DNA from 3 places in the Rahnella sp. R3(2024) genome. Region 3 is predicted to be linked to each of the others. Evidence: predicted binding sites of a transcription regulator. Region 3 holds the regulator's gene; each other region holds the start of a gene.
What was found. Region 3 encodes CRP, which controls carbon source genes, mostly activating them, when cyclic AMP is high. Its sites were predicted from a motif close to ATGTGANNNNNNTCACAT; they were not measured.
Positions count from the first base shown of each region.

Region 1: aaeR (HTH-type transcriptional activator AaeR) is a predicted target of CRP. The motif match lies at 4,627-4,644, and genes of this name have one in related genera.
Region 2: ABSH60_RS01235 (CidA/LrgA family protein) is a predicted target of CRP. The motif match lies at 3,513-3,530, and genes of this name have one in related genera.

Region 1 is NZ_JBHGBU010000001.1:2,585,089-2,592,608, forward strand. It holds gene yhdP (AsmA2 domain-containing protein YhdP) at 1-2,049, shown strand, start outside; gene tldD (metalloprotease TldD) at 2,192-3,637, shown strand; gene aaeR (HTH-type transcriptional activator AaeR) at 3,671-4,609, opposite strand; gene aaeX (p-hydroxybenzoic acid efflux pump operon protein AaeX) at 4,892-5,095, shown strand; gene aaeA (p-hydroxybenzoic acid efflux pump subunit AaeA) at 5,103-6,038, shown strand; gene aaeB (p-hydroxybenzoic acid efflux pump subunit AaeB) at 6,048-7,520, shown strand, end outside.
Region 2 is NZ_JBHGBU010000001.1:282,063-289,582, forward strand. It holds gene xylA (xylose isomerase) at 1-1,249, shown strand, start outside; gene xylB (xylulokinase) at 1,356-2,807, shown strand; gene ABSH60_RS01235 (CidA/LrgA family protein) at 3,574-3,978, shown strand; gene ABSH60_RS01240 (CidB/LrgB family autolysis modulator) at 3,971-4,663, shown strand; gene flgL (flagellar hook-associated protein FlgL) at 4,844-5,806, opposite strand; gene flgK (flagellar hook-associated protein FlgK) at 5,870-7,520, opposite strand, start outside.
Region 3 is NZ_JBHGBU010000001.1:1,788,407-1,795,926, reverse strand. It holds gene ABSH60_RS08200 (aspartate aminotransferase family protein) at 1-351, shown strand, start outside; gene ABSH60_RS08195 (YccS/YhfK family putative transporter) at 515-2,590, opposite strand; gene crp (cAMP-activated global transcriptional regulator CRP) at 2,652-3,284, opposite strand; gene ABSH60_RS08185 (OsmC family protein) at 3,647-4,054, shown strand; gene ABSH60_RS08180 (LysR substrate-binding domain-containing protein) at 4,056-4,967, opposite strand; gene ABSH60_RS08175 (MFS transporter) at 5,160-6,350, shown strand; gene ABSH60_RS08170 (amidohydrolase) at 6,366-7,520, shown strand, end outside.

The DNA.
Region 1 (7,520 bases), 800 kb from region 3:
AAAGCCGCGCACACAAAATTGGGCAACGTAGATGGCAACAACGTAGTCGCCAATATCCCGGATTACCTGAAAGAAAAGCTGTTTGTCGATTCTGATCTGCGCGGTTCCGGCAAAGATATCGGTGATTATTTCATGAACACGCCGCTGCACGACACGCTCGGCAGCGCTTTGCAGGAGCTGCAAATCAGCGGCGAAGTGAATGGTCGCTTACATCTGGATATTCCGCTCGACGGCGAACTGGTTCGTGCCACCGGTGGCGTGACGCTCAAAGATAACAGCCTGCTGATCAAACCGCTGGAAAGCACCATCAGCCACCTCAGCGGGGAGTTCAGTTATGACAATGGAAATCTGCAAAGCAACAGAATGACCGGCAACTGGTTCGGGCAACCGATCAACGTGATGTTCAGTACGCAGGAGCTGGCAGACGACTTTAAGATTCAGGTGGGACTGGATGCGAACTGGCAGTTGTCGAAGTTGCCAGGGTTGCCTGCGGTGGCCGCCAGCAAAATTTCCGGCGGTACGCCGTGGAAGGCTGACGTCAATATTGCCCTGCCGCACAAAGGCACGCCGAATTATACCGTAGATGTGAATGCCGATCTGAAAGATGTAAGCAGTCACTTACCGGATCCTCTCGCTAAGAAAGCTGGCCATTCGTTGCCGCTGCTGGTGAAAGTGAAAGGCGATTTGCACAGCTTCAATCTTGAAGGCGTGCTGGCCGGGAAAGATCATTTCAACAGCCGCTGGCTGCTGGGTAAACAGCTCAAACTGGACCGCGCCTCCTGGCAGGCGAACACCAAAAAAACACCGGCATTGCCGCAAGACAGCAGCCTGACGCTTAACCTTCCGGCGCTGGACGGCGAAAGCTGGCTCGGACTCTTGTCGCCGGAGAAAGCGACGCAGGGCAGCGGCAGCAGTAAAATGGCCGGCTTCAGCTTCCCGCATGAAATTATCCTCACCACGCCGGCGCTGACGCTGGGCGGCCAGGTGTGGAATGACCTGACGCTGCGATCAACGCAGGGGCATCAGGGGCTGGCGATTGCCGCTAAAGGCAAAGAAATCGACGGCACGCTGAACATGAATGACACCGGCCCGTGGCTGGCAAACCTGCGCTACCTGTATTTCAATCCGCAATGGACGGTGGCAGACGTGTCGGAAAGCGCTAAACCGGCGTCGAACCCAGCGGGCAATGACAAAATTTCCTTCGCCAGCTGGCCTGCGGTGCAACTGCGCTGCGAAGCCTGCTGGTTCCTCGGCCAGAATTTCCGCAAGGTGAACGCCGATGTGACCCCGCAGGGCGATCAGTTAATGCTGCGCAACGGCCTGATCGACACCGGTGTTGCACGACTGGACGTACAGGGCGACTGGAAGCAGAACGATCAGGGCGAGAATACCGGCCTGAAAGGTAAACTGAGTGGTAAAAATATCGATCAGGCGATGTCATTCTTCGGTGTCACCACACCGCTGAAAGGCGCGCCTTTTGATGTGAATTTTGACCTGCACTGGAAATCTGTCCCCTGGAAACCGGATGTCAGCACGCTCAACGGCACGCTGAAAAACGAGCTCGGTAAAGGTGAAATCGCCGACGTTGGCGGTGGCCGCGCCGGGCAGTTACTGCGTCTGGTCAGCTTCGATGCGTTGCTGCGTAAGTTGCGCCTCGATTTCAGCGACACCTTCGGTCAGGGCTTCTATTTTGACTCGATCAAATCGACCGCCTGGATAAAAGACGGCACGCTGCATACCGATGATCTGCTGGTTGACGGGCTGGCGGCAGATATCGCCATCACCGGTAAGGTCAACTTTGTGAGCCAGAAACTGGATTTGGAAGCGGTCATCGCGCCGGAAATTTCAGCCACCGTCGGCGTGGCAACGGCGTTTGTGATAAACCCTGTGGTCGGCGTGGCCGTATTTGCAGCCAGTAAAGTGCTGGCACCGCTGTGGAATAAGATTTCGCTGATCCGCTATCAGATCACCGGCACCATCGCGGAGCCGCGTATCAATGAAATTCTGCGTAAACCCGTCACCGCGCCGAAGGCTGCTGCCGCGCAGTAATCCCTTTCAGGATGGCGGCAGGCAACCTTGTCCGGGCTGTGTTAGGCTGTTAATAACCTTGTAACAATGGATTGTCCGGCGCACTGAGCGATGCATTACGCTTGAGTCCGCCGGATTTTCGTCAAAAAGAGAGTGAACATCTATGAGTCTGGCCTTAGTCAGTGAGCAGTTACTAACTGCCAATAATCTGAGTCATCAGGATCTGTTTTCCGTTTTGGGCCAGTTGTCAGAACGTCGCCTCGATTACGCCGATCTCTTTTTCCAGTCCAGCTTCCATGAAGCCTGGGTAATCGAAGACAGCATCATCAAAGACGGTTCTTACAATATCGATCAGGGCGTGGGTGTTCGTGCCATCAGCGGCGAGAAGACCGGTTTCGCTTATGCCGACCAGATCACCCTCAATGCCTTAAATCAAAGCGCCACCGCCGCGCGCAGCATTGTCCGCGAACAGGGCAATGGCAAAACGCGCACGCTGGGCGAAGTGGCCTACCCGCCTCTGTACTCCGCGCTGGATCCGCTGCAAAGCCTGCCGCGTGAAGCGAAAATTGAGCTTTTGCATCGCGTGGACAAAATCGCCCGCGCTGCGGATAAACGTGTGCAGGAAGTCAGCGCCAGCATTACCGGTGTGTATGAAACGGTGCTGGTGGCTGCCACTGACGGTACGCTGGCGGCAGATATCCGTCCGCTGGTTCGCCTGTCCGTGAGCGTGCTGGTCGAGCAGGATGGCCGCCGTGAACGCGGCTCCAGCGGCGGCGGTGCGCGTGTCGGTTATGATTATTTCCTCGAAACGGTTAACGGTGAAGTGCGCGCCGAAGCGTTCGCGCGTGACGCAGTGCGTATGGCATTGCTCAATCTGACCGCCGTTGCCGCCCCTGCGGGTGGGATGCCGGTAGTTCTGGGCGCAGGCTGGCCGGGCGTGCTGTTGCACGAAGCGGTCGGACACGGTCTGGAAGGTGATTTCAACCGTCGCGGAACGTCAGTCTTTAGCGGTCAGATGGGTAAACTGGTGGCGTCCGAACTGTGTACCGTCGTCGATGACGGTACTATGCACGGCCTGCGCGGTTCACTGGCGATTGACGATGAAGGCGTGCCGGGCCAGTACAACGTGTTGATCGAAAACGGTGTGCTGAAAGGTTACATGCAGGACAAACTGAATGCGCGCCTGATGGGCGTAGCGCCGACCGGTAATGGCCGTCGTGAGTCGTATGCGCACCTGCCGATGCCACGCATGACCAACACCTACATGCTTGCAGGAAAATCTACGCCGGAAGAGATTATCAGCAGCGTCGAATACGGCCTGTATGCGCCGAACTTCGGCGGTGGTCAGGTGGATATCACGTCCGGCAAGTTCGTGTTCTCAACGTCCGAAGCGTATCTGATTGAAAATGGTCGCATCACTAAACCGGTGAAAGGCGCGACGCTGATCGGGTCGGGTATCGAAGCGATGCAGCAGATTTCCATGGTAGGTAACGATCTGGCGCTCGATAAAGGCGTCGGTGTGTGCGGCAAAGAAGGCCAGAGCCTGCCGGTCGGGGTCGGTCAGCCAACCCTGAAACTGGATAATCTGACGGTGGGCGGTACCGCTTAAGTTTTGTTTTAGCCTCCCCTGATCAGGGGAGGTTTACCCCCACGTCGTTCCCTTTTTCCCCTGCCTGTAGCCCTGATACACCTTACTGACCTGCTTGAAGTAATCCGTCAGATAGTTAATGCATACCTGCACTTTCAGCGGCAGTTTGTCTTTTTCGGTATACAGCGCGTAAACCGGGCGAGGGTCTGACTGGTAGCTGCGGAACAAAATCTCCACTTCCCCGGCATTGATTTCTTCGATGATCCACATCAGCGGCACATAAGCGATACCCACCCCGGCTTTAAGCCAGCGGATCATCGTTTGCGAATCGTTGGTGACGAAACGCCCCTGCGGATTAATGCGTGTGGTAATGCCCTCGGGCGCGATCAGTTCAAACTCGCTGTCGGGGCGCACGCTGTATTCCAGCCATGAGAAATTCACCATATCCGCCGGTTTTTCCGGCGTGCCGTGCTGGGCCAGATAGCTGCGCGCGGCACACACGACCATCGGCATCGAGCCGAGTTTTGTGGAGAACAGACTGGAATCCTGCAACGCCCCGACGCGGATCACCAGGTCTAAGCCGTCGGCGATCAGATCCGGCGCCGGAATGCCGGTGACCAGATTAACGGTCAGGCCGGGATATTCACTGAGCATCTCGGCAGTCATGGCAGCAAGAACATTTTGTGCCATTGTCGATGAGCTGCCGATGCGCAACGTGCCGGTGGGTGTGTTGTTGAAGGCGTATAATTGCTCATGCACTTCGCGCACGTCTTGCAGCATTTTCCGGCAGCCCTGATAGTAAATCTTTCCGGCTTCAGTCAGGCCGATGCTGCGTGTGCTTCGGTTTAGTAATTTGATTTGTAAGTCATTTTCAAGTTTTGAAATCGTCTGACTGATGGCGGAAACGCTCATGTCGAGACGTCGTGCCGCCGCGGTAAATGAGCCGCTTTCAACCACCTGGGCGAAAATTGACATACGTTTTAATCGGTCCATTGTTAACTCTGGCTTAAAAGTGATTTAGATCACATAACGTTGATCACTTGATAATAAGCAGGCTAATATACTCTCCCGGGCGATAACCCTCAGGTCGCATTTTCCTGACGGCTTACCTTCGCACACTTCCCTGGCAACTCCACAGTTTTCGTCGTCACTTCCCGTGAAGATTTATCTCCGGGTTTGTGAGCTGTTGCCTAAAATAATGAATAATGTGTGCGCGGGACTCACCACACCTTTTTCTGGTCATACTGCCCGTCGTCATAATGTAAGGAATTTTTGATGAGTTTGCTTCCGGTAATGGTGATTTTCGGATTGTCGTTTCCCCCGGTGTTTTTTGAAATACTGCTGGCGCTGGTCGTGTTTTTCCTGCTGCGACGCGTCTTGCAGCCCACCGGGATCTACGACTTTGTCTGGCACCCGGCGTTGTTCAACACAGCATTGTATTGCTGTCTTTTCTACCTGATCTCCTGCATGTTCGTCTGAGGGCGTTGTGAAAAATTTCTCTATAAAAATAATACGTTATGCAATTACGCTGATCCTTGTCGTTCTGGCTGTCATCGCTATTTTCAAAGCCTGGGCGTTCTACACGGAATCACCGTGGACCCGTGATGCCAAATTTACCGCCGACGTCGTCTCTATCGCGCCCGACGTGACCGGCCTGATTACCGATGTGCCGATCACGGACAACCAGCTGGTCAAGAAGGGGCAAATCCTGTTCAAAATCGACCAGCCGCGTTATCAGCAGGCGCTGGACGAAGCGAGCGCTGACGTGGCGTATTATCAGGCACTGGCCGGCGAGAAAAGACGCGAAGCCGGACGCCGCGTGAAACTGGGCGTGCAGGCGATGTCGCAGGAAGAGATAGACCAGGCGAATAACGTTCTGCAAACCGCCCAGCATCAGCTGGCGAAGGCTCAGGCAGCACGTGATCTGGCGGTGCTCGATTTACAGCGCACCGTGGTGGTGGCTCCGGCAGATGGCTGGGTGACTAACCTTACCGTGCATCCGGGGAACTACATCAACCGTGGTTCTACAGCCGTGGCGTTAGTGAAGAAAAACTCCTTCTACATTCTGGCTTATCTGGAAGAAACCAAACTGTCCGGCCTGAGCAAGGGCGATCGCGTGGAAATTACGCCGCTCGGCAGCAACCGCATCATGCACGGCAGGGTCGACAGCGTGGCAGCAGCGGTCACCAACAGCTCTTCTTCTGCGGCGACTAACGGTCTGGCGACCATCGACAGTAATCTCGAATGGGTGCGTCTGGCGCAGCGCGTACCGGTGAAAATCGTGCTTGATGATGCCGACCAGCAACATCCGTACCCGGCCGGGACAACGGCGACCGTTGTGATCACCGGCAGCCACGACCGTCAGCAGAATGAAGGTTCTCCGTTCCGCCGTCTGTTACATCGCCTGAGAGAGTTTGGCTAAGGCCGGAAAATGAATAGTGTACTTATCCCACGCGTGCGTTTTGCATTTAAGCTGACGTTCGCGATCCTCGGCGCGCTGGTGCTCGGGTTCTATCTGCAACTCGAAACCCCGCGCTGGTCGGCCATGACCGCCGCCATCGTGACCTCCGGCCCGGCGCTGGCCGCCGGCGGTGAGCCGTTCGCCGGGGCAATCCGCCACCGTGGTTTTCTGCGGGTGATCGGCACCTTTATCGGCTGTATCGCGGCGCTGGTGATTGTGATTGCCACGGCGCGCGCGCCGGTAGTGATGCTGTTGTTGTGCTGTATCTGGGCGGGTGTCTGCACCTGGTGGTCATCGCTGGTGCGCATCGAGAACTCGTATGCGCTGGGTCTGGCGGGTTATACCGCACTGATTATCGTCGTGACTTCCGCGTCGGCGCCGTTGCAAACGCCGCAGTTTGCGGTGGAGCGGTGCAGTGAAATCGTCCTTGGGATTTGTTGCGCCATCGTCGCTGACTTACTGTTTTCTCCCCGTTCTATCAAAAAAGATATCGACCGCGCTGTTAGCCAGCTGATGCTCGACCAGTTCGCGCTGATGCGGATTTGCGTGAACAACGCGTCGAAAGAAGACATTGATAAATCGTGGAATAATCTGGTGAAGAGCACCACGGCGCTGAACGGTATGCGCAGCAGCCTGATGATGGAGTCGTCACGCTGGCAGCGCTGTAACCGGCGTCTGAAAGCGCTGCACAGCACGTCGCTGAGCATGATCACTCAGGCCTGCGAAACCTATCTGATCCTGCAAGGCACGCCGGAACGGTTATCGCCGGAACTGAAAATGATGTTCGATGAACCGGCGGAGACGGTGGCAGATGTTCACCGCCGGATGAAACAATTACGGCAGGCCATCACCGGCTCGCACAGCGATAACGTCCTGATAACCCTGAGCGCCTGGACCGGTGCGGGCACCCGCGCGCTGTTGCTGATGAAAGGCATCCAGACCAACAGCAGTATCAGCACCATAGAAAGCGGCGTACTCGATGGCGAAGTGGTGGTGCGCCCTGTGTCGGCAGAGCGCCATCATGCGATGATCAACGGTCTGCGAACGTTTACCGCCACCGCTATCGGCTGCCTGATGTGGCTGTGGACCGGCTGGACCTCGGCCAGCGGCTGCGTGATTATCATCGCTGTCGTGACCTCGCTGGCGATGCGCACTCCTAACCCAAAAGGGATGGCGATGGATTTCATCGTCGGTATGCTGCTGGCTATTCCGGTGGGTTCGATGATGTTTATGCTGATCATGCCCGCCACGCAGCAAAGTCTGTTCCTGCTGTGCCTGATGCTGGGGATTTTCACCTTCTTCATCGGTATCGAAGTGACCAAGCGCCGCCTCGGTATGCTCGGGTTGCTGGCGGGCACCATCAATATTTTGGTGCTCAGTAACCCGATGAAATTTAACGTTACTGCTTTTCTGGATAGCGCGATGGGGCAGGCCATTGGGACG
Region 2 (7,520 bases), 1.5 Mb from region 3:
TCGTCACTACAATCCTGAAGAAGTGATCCTCGGCAAAACCATGGCTGAGCATCTGCGTTTCGCAGCCTGTTACTGGCACACATTCTGCTGGAACGGCAACGACATGTTTGGCCCGGGCTCATTTGTTCGCCCATGGCAGCAGCCGGGTAACGAACTGGAACTGGCCAAGGCCAAAGCCGATGTAGCGTTCGAATTCTTCAAAAAACTGAACGTGCCTTATTACTGCTTCCATGACGTGGACGTGTCGCCGGAAGGCGCATCCCTGAAAGAATACGTTAACAACCTGGCGGTAATGACTGACGTTCTGGCACAGAAACAAGAAGCTACCGGCGTGAAACTGCTGTGGGGCACGGCGAACTGCTTCTCTAACCCGCGCTTTGGTGCCGGTGCGGCGACCAACCCGAACCCGGAAATCTACAGCTGGGCCGCGACTCAGGTGGTCAATGCCATGAATGCCACCCAGAAACTGGGCGGCGAAAACTATGTGTTGTGGGGCGGCCGTGAAGGTTACGAAACCCTGCTCAATACCGATCTGCGTCAGGAGCGCGAACAACTGGGTCGCTTCATGCAGATGGTGGTTGAGCATAAACACAAAATCGGCTTCCAGGGCACGCTGCTCATCGAACCAAAACCGCAGGAGCCAACCAAACATCAGTACGATTATGATGTGGCGACGGTGTACGGCTTCCTTAAACAATTCGGTCTGGAAAAAGAGATCAAAGTTAACATCGAAGCAAACCACGCAACGCTTGCCGGTCACTCATTCCATCATGAAATTGCGAACGCGATTGCGCTGGGGATCTTTGGTTCTGTTGATGCTAACCGTGGTGATCCGCAATGTGGCTGGGATACCGATCAGTTCCCAAACAGCGTTGAAGAAAATGCGCTGGTCATGTATGAAATCATCAAAGCGGGCGGGTTCACCACCGGCGGCCTGAACTTTGACTCTAAGGTTCGTCGTCAAAGCACCGATAAATATGATCTGTTCTACGGCCATATTGGCGGCATGGACACCATGGCGCTGGCGCTGAAAGTGGCAGCACGAATGATTGAAAGCCGTGAACTGGATAAACACGTTGCGCAGCGTTACGCCGGCTGGAATACCGAACTGGGCCAGCAAATTCTGCAAGGTAAGATGTCCCTGGAATCCCTCAGCAGCATGGCGCAGCAAAATGAGATCAATCCTCAGCACCAGAGCGGCCAGCAGGAACGTCTGGAAAATCTGGTTAACCGTTATCTGTTTGGTTAATGCATAAGCAATGATTTACGCCCTGCCTGCCTCCGGTTCGCAGGGCGTTATTTATTTATGCAGGCATGAATGGGTTACCCCCTACTGACATAAAAAGGAATCTGGTATGTATCTCGGTATAGATCTCGGCACCTCTGGCGTTAAAGTGATTTTACTCAGTGAAGAGGGTCAGGTGGTTGCCAGCCACAGTGAGGCGTTAACCCTTTCCCGCCCGCACCCGTTATGGTCAGAACAAGATCCCGCCGACTGGTGGACAGCCACCGGCAACGCCATTTCAGCACTCTCGACGCGTCACCCGTTAAAACAGGTTAAAGCGATCGGGATCACCGGGCAGATGCATGGCGCAACCGTACTGGATGCCGGGCAAAACGTCCTGCGTCCGGCCATTCTCTGGAATGATGGCCGCAGTTTCAGCCAGTGCCAGCAACTGGAAGCCGCCGTTCCTGATTCACGCCGTATCACCGGCAACCTGATGATGCCGGGCTTCACCGCACCAAAACTGCTTTGGCTGCGTGAAAACGAACCGGCCCTGTTTGCCAAAATCGACAAAGTATTACTGCCAAAAGATTACCTGCGTCTGTTAATGACCGGCGTTTTTGCCAGCGACATGTCTGATGCCGCTGGCACAATGTGGCTTGACGTTGCCAACCGTGACTGGAGCGACAGTATGCTCGCCGCCACCGGCCTGACGCGTCAGCATATGCCTGCACTGTTTGAAGGCAATGAGATCACCGGCCAGCTGTTGCCAGAACTGGCCGCACGCTGGGGCATGGATTGCGTGCCCGTCATCGCAGGCGGTGGGGATAATGCCGCAGGTGCCGTCGGCGTCGGTTTATATAAAACCGGACAAGCGATGTTGTCACTCGGTACATCCGGCGTCTATTTCGCGGTCAGCGACGGGTTCCTGAGTAATCCGCAGCAGGCAGTTCACAGTTTCTGTCATGCACTACCCGACACCTGGCATCTGATGTCGGTGATGCTCAGCGCCGCCTCCTGTCTTGACTGGGCCGCAAACCTCACCGGCACGGCTTCTGTTGCAGAACTTATCGCGCTGGCAGAGAACACGCCACCGGCAGATTCACCGGTCTGGTTCCTGCCGTATCTTTCCGGCGAACGCACCCCGCACAATAACCCGAATGCCAAAGGCACCCTCTTCGGCCTGACCCACCAGCACGGCCCGGCAGATATCGCCCGCGCGGTTCTCGAAGGCGTCGGTTTCGCGCTCGCCGACGGCATGGATGTGTTACATGCCACCGGCCTGAAGCCGAAAAGCATTACGCTGATCGGCGGCGGCGCACGCAGCCCTTACTGGCGGCAAATGCTGGCGGATATCAGCGGTCAGACACTGGAATACCGCACAGGTGGCGACGTCGGGCCAGCGCTGGGCGCGGCAAGACTGGCACAAATCGCCGAAAATCCGGGCAAACCGGTGGAGCATTTCCTGCCGGAACTCCCGCTTGAACAGGTGCATCAACCCGACGCGCAGAAACATACCGCGTATGGCGCCCGCCGAGAGGTATTCAGGGAGTTGTATAAGCGGCTTGAAGACTTGATGTGATAGTGGCTTCAGCTAATTCTTCAAGGTCAAGGTCAAGGTCAAGGTCGTGGGCGCCGGCCCACACCGGGTTAAGGGGCGTAAACGCGCCCCTTAACAATCCTGCGTTTTTTTAACTGCGCGCTGCCGCTCGCGGGCAATGTTTCAGCGGCTCCGGCTATTGCCGCAAAATCCCGCCGCTGCGCGGTGCCCTCCGCTCGGGTTACAACCCGCGCAAAAACACGCGCGGTTTTCCACCACTCCCTACGGCGTGATTTTTGAGCGCGGCCAATGGCATTTTTAAAATCGAAACGATGTATTTGATTTTGCTTTTCTCTTCCCACTTCGCATGAGGAGGATAAAAACCTTCGTTTTACATAGCCTTTGGCCGCACTCAAAACGACGTCGAATGAACGGTGAGAAACCGCGAGGGGGTTTTTCCGAGCGGGTCCGAACCTGAAATGAGAGCACCGCGCAGCGGCGGCGTTTGCGGCAATAGCCGGAGCCGCTGGAATATATCCTGCCAGCGGCAGCGCGCAGTGAAAAGAGCCCGGGGTTCTTAGGGGTGGCGGCGATAAGCCACCCCTAAGGCCGGTGTGGGTGGCAACCCACGGTCTTGACCTTGAAGTTGAAGTTGAATTTAAACCCCTCCCTCTCCCTGCCTCACTTTCCCCGCGCCAAGACGCCCCCATTTGGAATACACTTCATTCCTAAATTTCATACTGAGTTATGTGGCACAGATCACATCTTAATTGTATGATGAATGCATCATTCAACTGGGTGAAACACCATGAGCAACGCAGTCTCTCTGGCATTTCAATATATTCGGGCGTTTATTCTGATTTACCTGTGTTTATTCGCCGGTAACGCCATTTCCTCTCTTTTGCCTCTCACTATCCCCGGCAGCATTATCGGGATGCTGATTTTGTTTTGCCTGCTCTCAACACAAATTCTGCCGTTTAAATGGGTCAAACCCGGCTGCAACGTGCTGATCCGCTACATGGCGTTGTTGTTCGTTCCTATCGGCGTCGGGGTGATGAATTATTACGAGCAGTTGCGTACGCAGTTCGGTCCGCTGGTGGTGTCTTGCCTGGTGAGTACGCTGGTGGTGCTGCTGGTGGTGGCCTATTGCTCCCACTATATTCACGGCGATCGCGGGACAATTAAGGAAAGCGCGGAGGAAAAAAATGATTGATATTCTGTGGTCTTTGCCGCTGACGCTGCTGGTCTTTTTCGCCACCCGCAAACTGGCGATCAGGCTCAAAATGCCGCTGCTTAACCCGTTGCTGATGTCGATGGTGGTGATTATTCCTTTGCTGCTGGTGACCAACATCCCTTACGCACGCTATTTTGCGGGCAGCAAGATCCTTAATGATTTGCTGCAACCCGCCGTGGTGGCACTGGCGTTTCCGCTGTACGAACAGCTCCACCAGATCCGCGCGCGCTGGAAATCCATTATCAGCATCTGCTTTATCGGCAGCGTGGTGGCGATGGTTACCGGTACCGCCATTGCCTTGTGGATGGGGGCAACACCGCAGATCGCCGCATCGGTATTACCGAAATCCGTCACCACGCCGATTGCGATGGCGACAGCGCAATCCATCAACGGTATTCCTGCTATCAGCGCCGTGTGCGTGATATTCGTCGGGATCCTCGGCGCCGTTTTCGGCCACAGTATTTTGAATCTGCTGAAGATCACCACTAAGGCGTCGCGCGGCCTGGCGATGGGTACTGCGTCGCACGCACTCGGCACTGCACGCTGTGCGGAAATGGATTATCAGGAAGGCGCGTTCAGCTCACTGGCACTGGTGATTTGCGGGATTATCACTTCCCTGCTCGCCCCGTTCCTGTTCCCGGTACTGCTAGCGTTGTTTGGATGAGCTGACCAGAGGCACGACGAGGAAAAAGAGTATGTCACTTCAACCTTAGAAAAAGTGACATACAAAACTGAAAGTACCCGGTTTAAGTACAGTCAGAAAAGAGCCTGCCTGCCCGCGTTAAAACGGGCAGGCAGTCGATAACGAAGAGGAGATGTCTTGCGCGAAGCCGCGCAGGAGGGATTACGAATTCATCTGAAACAGTGACATGCCCTGCATGGTGCTGTACGTCTTATATGACGCCTGAAGTGCAACCTGCTGCAGCGTATAAGTCGAAATTGCTGACGTCCAGTCAGTGTCCACCAAATCACTCAGCTTGCTGGCGTTGGTCACTTCACGGTTATCACCGAGCGTATCCAGCGTGTCCAGCTCACTCATCTGCGTACCCAGCTCTGAACGCACAGACAACACATTGTTCAGCGAGTTGCTCAGGCCACGGTTGGCTTTACCAATCGCGTCCGTGTACTCGGTGTCGGTGGTGTAATCCGCAGACGGCGTTTTCAGGGCTTTCAGCGCACCATCAATGGTTTTGAAGATATCGGTTTCGCTGGGGTCGCCGTTAGGTTCCGCTTTCGCATCACCGGTCAGGGTCTGGAAAACTTCATTACCGGTGTGGTTGATGGTCATGGTACGGCTGGCATCCACCTGCTGAGTGATGGCCGTCGTGCCGCCCGAATAAGACACCGCACCCGTGGTCGCATCTTGCGTAAACGGCGGTGTATCACTCTTATAACCGGCAAAAATATAGCGGCCATTACCGTCGGTGCTGTTCGACATGTTGAGCAGCTGAGACTTCAGGCTTTCGAGTTTGGTCGCCAGAGAAGAACGGTCATCATCGCTTAACGAGCCGTCACCGGCCTGAACGATCAGCGTCTGCGCGTCCTGAATCGTGCTGGTCACGCTGGAGAGAATCGATTCTTCCTGACTCATGCTCTGATTAGCGAAAGTGCGCGCCACCGAAAACTGTTTGTTTTCAGCCGAAGCCTGACGAACCAAAACGGCCTGCGATGCCGCCAGCGGATCGTCCGAAGGCTTGCTCACTTTAGAACCGGTAGACAGCTGTAAACCGGTGGCCTGAAAACGGTTCTGACCATCCAGAACCGCATCCATGTTTTGTTGATAAATCATATTGGTACTAAGGCGCATGGCATCAGTTCCTTATCAGTTCAAATAATACGTTCTAAACACCAGCGGCCTGAGGCGGCGGTATCAGCGAAGGTTGATGATCGCGTCGAAAATCGTCGAAGCCGTCTGCACGACCTGCGCGTTCGCCAGATAATATTGCTGGTAACGTTGCAGATCGCCGTATTCCTCATCGAGGTTAACCCCGGAGATAGACTGCTGCTGTGCGGTCAGCTGGGTCACAATGTTGGCCTGCGCGGTGTTGGTGGTAGTCAGTGTGCTGACCTGGTTCCCCACGTTGCTGACCAGGCTGGCATACGCGCCGGACAAGGTTGATTTACCTTCCACCAGTTTGGCAGTTTGCAGATTCAGCATTTTCTGCGCGTTGGTGTTATCGCTGACGCCGGTGTCTGCTGAGCCCGCAGCGGCGATCAGTGAAGAATCGCTGATCGCGACATTCACACTGCCCGCCACATTACTCACCGTTTTGATGGTGAAACTGTCTTTGGTTGACGGGGTGCCGCTGACAGAAACGGACAGGCCGTCGAATTCCATCGTCGGGTTACCGTTGCTGTCATTCGGGCCAGTGGTCGGCGTGATTTTCGCCCCGTCGGAAACGCGGGTCACATCCCAGCTGCTGCCGTTATAAGCCATGGTGTAATCGCTGGCTTTAACCGCTGACGTGTCGGTGTAGGCCACGCTCACATCCGCCGTACCCTGGTTTTTGGTGTTGCCTACCGTGGTCGCGCCGGTGAAGGTGAAGAAATCCGTGCCCTGGGTGCCATTGAGGTCGAAACCGGCTTTGTTGGTGGTGTTGAAGCTGTCAGCCATCGTCAGCGCTAACTGGCCTAACTGGTTGATGGCCGGTTCCAGGTTATCTTTGCGGAAAGACAACGCGCCACCGAGAGAACCGGTGGTCATGCGGCTTTCCTGAATCTGTGACACGGAGCCATCCGGCTGCGTCATGCCCACGGTCATTTTGGTCGGATCTGCACTGGAGGCGACGGCCACCACAGTTTTAGCATTTCCACCGCTCACCAGTGGCACGCCGTTGGCAAAGGAGACGTTGTAGGTATCGCCATCCTGCTGCGTGACGGTGACACCGGTAATGTCATTGAGCTTGCTGACCAGCTGATCGCGTTGATCGAGCAGCGCATTAGGCTCCTGCCCGGTGCTGCCGCGCGTGGTGGTGATCTGCGTGTTCAATTTGGCAATCTGCGAAGCGAACGTGTTGATCTGGTCAACGTTCTGCGAGATTTGCTGGTTAACGGCAGTGTTCATGTCGTTCAGGTATTTTGCTGAACTGTTGAACTGCGCGGTCAGCCCTTGTGCTTCGCCCAACACTGCCTGACGCGCGGAGCTGTCGCTGGCGTTGCTGGTCAGGGTTTGCAGGCCCTTGAAGAAGGTCGCCATGGTGGCATCAATGCCCGTTGAGCTGTCACCCAGCAAGTCATCAATGGAGCTTGCCTGGCCCAGTTGGGTCGATAACGCGCTGCTGGTGGCGCTGGAACCCAGTAACTGCGTCACCACAAAGGCGTTGTACTCGCGGTTGATGCCGGTGACGGTGACGCCGTTACCGATATAGCCTGCGCCCGTCGCGGTGCCGTTGCTTTGATTGATGATCGTTGTCTGGCGGTTATAACCGGCCACACTGACGTTAGCGATGTTATTACCGGTGGTGCTGAGCGCAGCCTGCGCTGCGTTCAGTCCGCTCATTGCGGTATTGATTAAGCTACTG
Region 3 (7,520 bases):
GCCTGTGCCGTGGCTGAAGCGGCTCTGGATATCATCAACACCCCGGAAGTGCTGGCGGGTATCGACGAGCGTCGCGAGAAATTCATCAGCGCGCTGGAGGCCATCAACCAGAAATATCACATCTTCAAAGAATTCCGTGGTCAGGGATTACTGATTGGAGCCGAGCTGTCGGATGCCTTCAAAAACCGCGCGGGCGAGTTCCACGCCGCCGCCGCTGAATTCGGCCTCATGATGCTGGTGGCCGGACCGAACGTAATGCGGTTTGCGCCATCGCTGGTTATCGACTTCGCGGATATTGAAGAAGGGATGCAGCGGTTTGAGAAAGCGGTGGGGAAAGTTTGCGGGGGGTGAGCCCTGCTACACCGCTGGTTAACACCGAAATGTACTCAGTCGGTTTTAACCAGCGGCGAGTGCGTGGCCTCCGCACCCGAGAAATCGAAATAGCGCCGGTCAGTTTTAAAAGACCGGCTGGCTGCAAGACAGTAAAAACCGGAATTTGAAAGGGCATTCCCCTTCACGCCTTGCGCGTCAGCCAGATCCCATGATGCGGCCTCTGCTTCCACGCCAGTGACGAAATCGTATGCATCACGCTGAGATGCGAAATTACGCGTCGCAGGTGGCGTTCCATCTCGGTCAGCGGCATATCCGGGTGTAGTTCAGGCGCATTGAACAGATTGTTCTCGCTGCCCGGCCCGTCGTAGAGCAAACGTTGCTGACAGCTTTGCAGCGCGATTTCGCAGGTTTGTAAATACTCCGTCGCCAGTTTTTCCGGCAGCATGTAATGCTCGCGGGCGAGAATGGTCATCGCGTTAATATGCTCGACCACAAACTGGCTGTGCGTTACCCACAAACGCATATCCGTCAGATAATGCGAGTTAAACCCCGGTTCCTGCATCGCCTGATTCAGCGAGGTAAACAGCTTGTTGTGGGCCTGATTGACCTGCATTCGGGCGTACGCCAGTTTGACGGTATCCGGATTATCCTGCAGTAACAACCGGATCGCTTCCTGATCGGCTTCCAGCGCCTGATGGGCATTTTGTCGCAGCAATCCGCTCTGCCACTGAGGCCACAGCCAGATCGTACCGCCGAAGGCGAGGGCGCAGCCGATCAGAGTATCGATAAGCCGGGGCACCAGAAAATGCACGCCATTCATCGCCAGAAGCTGGAGCGTATACACCGCCGTCACCGTCATACCCACCATCGCCAGCCCGTAGTTTTTCCGCAACACCGTGTACGATATCAGCGTAATCAGCAGCATACACAGCAGCGTGACGCCCTCGGGCAGCTCCAGTTTCAGCAGGGCAGCGGCGATCAGCAATCCCGCCAGCGTGCCGAGCGCACGGTGCTGAATGCGCACGCGGGTGGCGTTATAACCGTTCTGACTGACCAGCATGATGGTCAGCAAAATCCAGTAAGGTTTCGGCAGATTGAAGAACAACCCGAGGCTGCTGCCTAACGCCAGAATAATGCCGAGACGTGCGGCATTGCGCAGGGCAATGGATTTAAAGGACAAATAGCTTTTCAGTGCGGGCCAGAAAGGCAGGCGTGGCTGAGTATTCATCAGATCGCGCCGGTACAATGGCCTCTGGGTACGCAGCAGGCGTGCGATGCGGCTGAAATGGTAATAACAGAACTGGCCGACCGGATTATCCGGATTGCGTGCGGCAATTTTCTCCAGCGCCGCCAGTTCGTTCGCCATGGTAAAACGCCCGGAAAGACGGTGGTAAAGAATGTCGTCAGCAATCACCCGCAGACGGGCTGAAATCACCTGAGCATTACGGCGGATCACCGCTTCCGCATGGCTCTCTTCCACCAGCTTTTGCACTTCTTCCGGCTGATGCAGGCTGACGGTAATGTGCTCCTGCAAATCCAGCGCCACCTGAAAACGCTGAAACAGCCGCTTGTAGTGATGATGATGTCCGTGCTGCGGCAGCATGTGCAGCTGCTGATAAAGCAGGGCGATAAGATCGATGACCTGTTGCTGGCGCTTGAGCAGCGGCGGCAATGCGGTTTCAGGGTCGGTATGCTGTGTCAGCAGGCTGTATTTAGCTTCGAAATAATCCGCCAGTTGCAAATACAGCTGACTGAGGGTTTCGCGCATCGGTTGTTCTTTTGATATGCGAAACCACGCCCAGTTAAACAGGCCGTACCAGGCGGTGCCTGCGGCAAACAGCGCGGGTGCCTGCCACATCGGCCTGACGCCCACCATGCTCAGGGTAAAGATGGTCGCCACCAAGGCACCGGGCAACAGACGCGCATGGAGCGGGCTGATTTCGCCGGTGACGCCCAGTAATAATGCCAGCGACAGCATGATCAGCGGCAGCGGGAGGTGCCACCCGGTCAGCATCACTTGCAGCAGAATGCTGCCCAGCGCAAACAGAGCACCACCAATAATGAGACGTTTGAAAAAGCGTTTGTGGGGAGTATCAAGACCGGCGACGTTACAGCAGGCAGGGCAGAGGGAAAACAACAGGCCCATTTGCAGATTCCCAAACAGCCAGCAGAGGCCGACCGGCAGACATAACACCAGCGTCTGACGCAGTGCATAGTTCACTTCGGGATGATAAAACAGCCTTCGCCATAGCGTCATGGATGAAGCTTAGCCCATAAAAAAGGCGCGACAGTAAGCTGTCGCGCCTTTTTTTGAGGGATTAACGTGTGCCGTAAACGACAATCGTTTTACCGTGTGCGGAGATCAGGCTCTGATCTTCCAGCATCTTGAGAATACGGCCGACGGTTTCACGGGAGCAACCGACGATCTGACCGATTTCCTGGCGGGTAATTTTAATCTGCATCCCGTCCGGGTGGGTCATGGCATCTGGCTGTTTGGCCAGATTCAATAAGGTCTGAGCGATACGGCCCGTTACGTCGAGGAAAGCAAGGTTACCGACTTTCTCTGACGTCATTTGCAGACGGTTTGCCATCTGCGCGGAGAGGCGCATCAAAATGTCCGGGTTAACCTGAATCAGCTGGCGGAATTTTTTATAAGAAATTTCAGCCACTTCGCAGGCAGTTTTAGCACGTACCCAGGCACTGCGTTCCTGACCTTCTTCGAAGAGTCCCAGCTCGCCGATGAAGTCACCTTGGTTAAGGTAGGAAAGTATCATCTCTTTGCCTTCTTCATCTTTAATCAGGACGGCAACCGACCCTTTCACGATGTAGTACAGCGTTTCGGCTTTTTCACCCTGGTGAATCAGCGTACTTTTAGAAGGATACTTATGTATATGACAGTGAGACAGGAACCATTCAAGTGTCGGGTCTGTTTGTGGCTTGCCGAGAACCATTTGCTATTATCCTCTGTTATTATCGCTGCCCAAAATCACAGGGCTCAGAGTTCCCTGTACGGCGTCTGAATATTAATGCGCCCTATCAGCATGTAACTCACCAGAAATGCTGCAAGCGGATGTCGGAGTGAAACAGCCTGTTAATTGCTGTTATCACCTTGGGTTCTGTTCTTAAACCGCGAAAACCGTCACCGCAATTTACTGGAAAGTATGTTTCGGCTTTGTTTGTAACACAGGTTTGCAATGCTGTCTTGTGTTGTCTCGCTTCAGCATGATGGCGATCGGGTTACGTTGCCAGTTTTTAGGTGAAAGGGTACTCTGGGGTGAAAATTTGATGAATAAGAACGCCAGGAGATAAGCAAATGCACGCACGCGTAAAATGGGTGGAAGGTCTGACGTTTTTAGGTGAATCCGCGTCGGGTCATCAGGTTTTAATGGACGGGAATGCCGGTGATAAAGCACCGAGCCCGATGGAAATGTTGCTGATGTCAGCGGGCGGCTGTAGCGCGATCGACGTGGTGTCGATATTGCAAAAAGGCCGCAGCGATGTCCGTGACTGTGAAGTGAAACTGACGTCAGAACGTCGCGAAGAAGCACCGCGTTTGTTCACACACATCAATCTGCACTTCATCGTCACCGGTAAGGACCTGACTGATAAGGTTGTGGAGCGCGCCGTCAGCCTGTCAGCTGAGAAATATTGTTCCGTTTCTCTGATGCTGGGCAAAGCCGCCTCGATCACCCACAGTTTTGAAGTGGTTAACGTCGAATAAGTCACGACCAGTCATACGTCTGGCACTGATGACGCAGTAAATCCAAAAATCGCCGCGCGGCAAACGTCAGCGGCGATTTTTGCGAATAAAGTACGCAGTATTCCGCCTGTGGCAGGGTGTCGATATTGAGCAGACACAGCTTATCCTGCAATCCAAAAGGCGCCCGCATCGCCCGCGCAACAATGGTCAGGTAATCTGACTGCAACACCATATTTAGCCCGCACACTACCGAATCCGTTCGCACCGGCGTTTCTGCGAACGGCGGATGCAATCCGCCCATCGAAAGCTGCAATTGCGGGTAATACCCCATGTCCGTTTCCGGCAGTACCCAGCGCGCCTCATGCAGTTCCTCAAGCGAGGTGGCGTGTGCCAGCGGATGACCGCGCCGCGCGATGATGCCAAACGGTGCGTTAAACAGCGGTTCGCGCACCAGATCCTCCAGCGGAAAGCCCGGCCCGACGGTGCCGACGGCAAAATCCAGCCGGCCTTCGCGCAGCGCCGGTAACAGCACCGAAAGCTGACCTTCTTTGATCAGCAATTTCGACTGCGGAAACTGGGTTTTGAACCCCTCATTCAGTGCCGGAAAAACCGTCAGCGCCAGCAGTGAAGAAAAACCTATCGCCACCGACCCCTGCGAATACTGATTAATTTGCTGAATTTCTTCTGCTGCGCGTTCCAGTTCTTCAAGGATGAACTGCATCCGCTGGGCAAATGCGCGTCCAGTTTCGGTCAGCGCCATGCCCTGATTGCCGCGCACAATCAGCTGCGTATCGAGGGTGTGTTCCAGTTCCCGCAACGTTCTGCTGACCGCCGGTTGTGACTGATTCATCGCCCGCGCCGCACCGCGAATACTGCCGCTGCGGATAACCTGCTGGAAAACCTTCAGTTGCTGTAATTTCGGCAAATAGCGCATCCCGATCCCTATCAGTAAAAAGCATCACCCGCCCAAAAATTGCATCTTATGGCCGCACTGTAAAGCTGATAGCGTCAGGGTTGTTAAAATAATGCGTTGTTATTCAGTTGATTACGTGACGTATGTCGCATTTTATCTTTCGCCCGACAGTGAGAACTTCTGACGTGGTGATAACAAAAAGGGATATCCGCTATGAAAAGTCGTTCCCTGATGATTTTCCTGCTGTTCGTGGGCTATGTCGTGGTGTATATCGACAAAACGGTGATGGGCTTTGCGCTGTTGCCGATAGAGCGCGAATTTACTCTTCAGCCGCAGCAACTGGGCTACATCACCGGGATGTTCTTCCTCGCCTATTCGCTGTTTCAAATTCCCGCCGGCTGGCTGAATGACCGGTTTGGCTATAAAAAAGTGCTGGCGATATCGTTGTTTCTTCTCGGGGGCTTCGCCTTATGTTTCGGCGCACTGGGCTTTGGTCTGGGGCTGCTGGTGACGTTTCGCTTTCTTTCAGGCATCGGCCATTCTGGTTACCCCTGTTCCTGCGCAAAAGCCGTGGTGTCCAACTTCGCCCTCGAACAACGTACCTTCGCCCAGTCCATTCTGCTCTCCTCCGCCGGGCTGGCGATGACCGCCGGGCCGCTCATCGCCGTCCGTGCACTCGATACCCTCGGCTGGCGCGGATCGTTCTCGATTCTCGGTCTGCTGGCCTTTGCCATTGCGGCTGCGATTGTCCTGCTGGTGCCTGATCCGCCGAAAGTGCAGGCCCGTACAGGGGTGAAAACCGGATATCATGAGTTGCTGAAGAATCCGATTGTTTTACTGCTGTTCGTCTCGATTTTCTGCATCAACATTCCTTCTTATGGCCTGATGGCGTGGCTGCCGAAGTATCTGGTGCAGCAGCGGGGCATGTCGCTCGACGTCTCCGGGATGGTGGTTGCCACCGGCGGGCTGGGGATCTGGATTTCGTCGCTGGCGACAGGCTGGCTGGTCGGGCGTTATATGCAGGGCAACGAGCCGAAAGTGATTTTCTGCTGCACCTTGCTCAGTGCCGTGTGCATCTGGCTGGTGTACACCTCAACGTCGGCGGTGACCGCCGGTTTATGTCTGTTCCTCGGCTACGTTTTCCTGATGGCGTCATTTGTTACGGTCTTTACGCTGCCGATGAAACGCCTGCCCGCTGAGGTGATGGGGGCGGCGATGGGGCTGATTAACACTGGCGGAACACTCGGCGGATTTGTGGCACCGATAGCGATGGGATATCTGATCAGCGTCAGTCACGGATATCTCTCGACGTTTGTTTTTCTGGCGCTGGCGATGGTGGTTGCCGGTCTGGCGATCCTGCCGCTGGCGATGAAACCGCGCGCAACGCTGCGTGATGCGGCTTAACTGAGGAGAAGTGTGATGACTTTTAATTTCGAGGCGATGCTGGCTGATGTCCGGGCGGACGTGCTGCGCTGGCGCAGACATCTTCATGCTCATCCTGAGCTGTCATTTCAGGAGCATAACACGGCGGATTATATCGCCCGTCAGCTGGAAGATTTTGGCGGCCTGACCCTGACGCGGCTGACGCCCAACAGCGTGGTGGCCGATTTACAGGGCGCACATCCGGGGCCGAAATATGCGCTGCGCGCGGACATTGATGCCTTACCGATTCAGGAAGAAAACGACGAACCCTTCTGCTCGACGGTGCCCGGCGTGATGCACGCCTGCGGCCATGATGCCCATACTGCGATGCTGCTGGGTGCGGCGAAAGTGCTGACGCAATGCCAGCCTGCGCTGCACGGCTCGGTGAGGTTTATCTTTCAGCATGCGGAAGAGCTTCCACCGGGCGGCGCGCAGGAACTGGTGGATTTAGGTGTGCTGGACGGCGTTGAGAAAATCTTCGGCCTGCATGTGATGCCAAACTCCCCGACCGGCGAAGTAGGGCTGAAAGAGGGCGTGTTCTGCGCTTCTACGGATAATTTCGACATCACCATTACCGGCAAAGGCGGTCATGGTTCGATGCCACATCTGTGCGTGGATCCTGTAGTGATTGGCGCTGAAGTGGTGACGGCGCTGCAAAACGTGGTGGCCCGCCGTATCGACCCGCTTCAGGTGCCGGTGCTGACCATCGCCACCTTCCAGACGGGCGAAAGTTATAATGTGATCCCGGAGCGGGTAAAACTCGCCGGTACGCTGCGCACCCATCACAGCACGGTACGCGAGCAGGTGCCGCAATTGATGGAGCAGATTATTTCGGGGATTACCGCCGCGCACGGCGCGCAGTATGAACTGCGCTGGACGCGTGGTTACGTCAACGGAGATAACCATCCTGACGCCTGTGCGATTGCGCGTCAGGTGATTGCCAAAACGGTAGGCACACAGGCGCTGCGTGAAATCAGCCAGCCGCTGTTTGGTGGCGAAGATTTCTCTTCCTATCAGCAAAAAGTGCCCGGCTGTTTCCTCTTTATCGGCAGCGGTAACGAGAAGATCGGCGCGACGTATGGCGTGCATAATCCGCGTTTTCGCCTCGACGAAGAGGCGATGCAGATTGGCGTAAAACTGCATGTTGGCTTC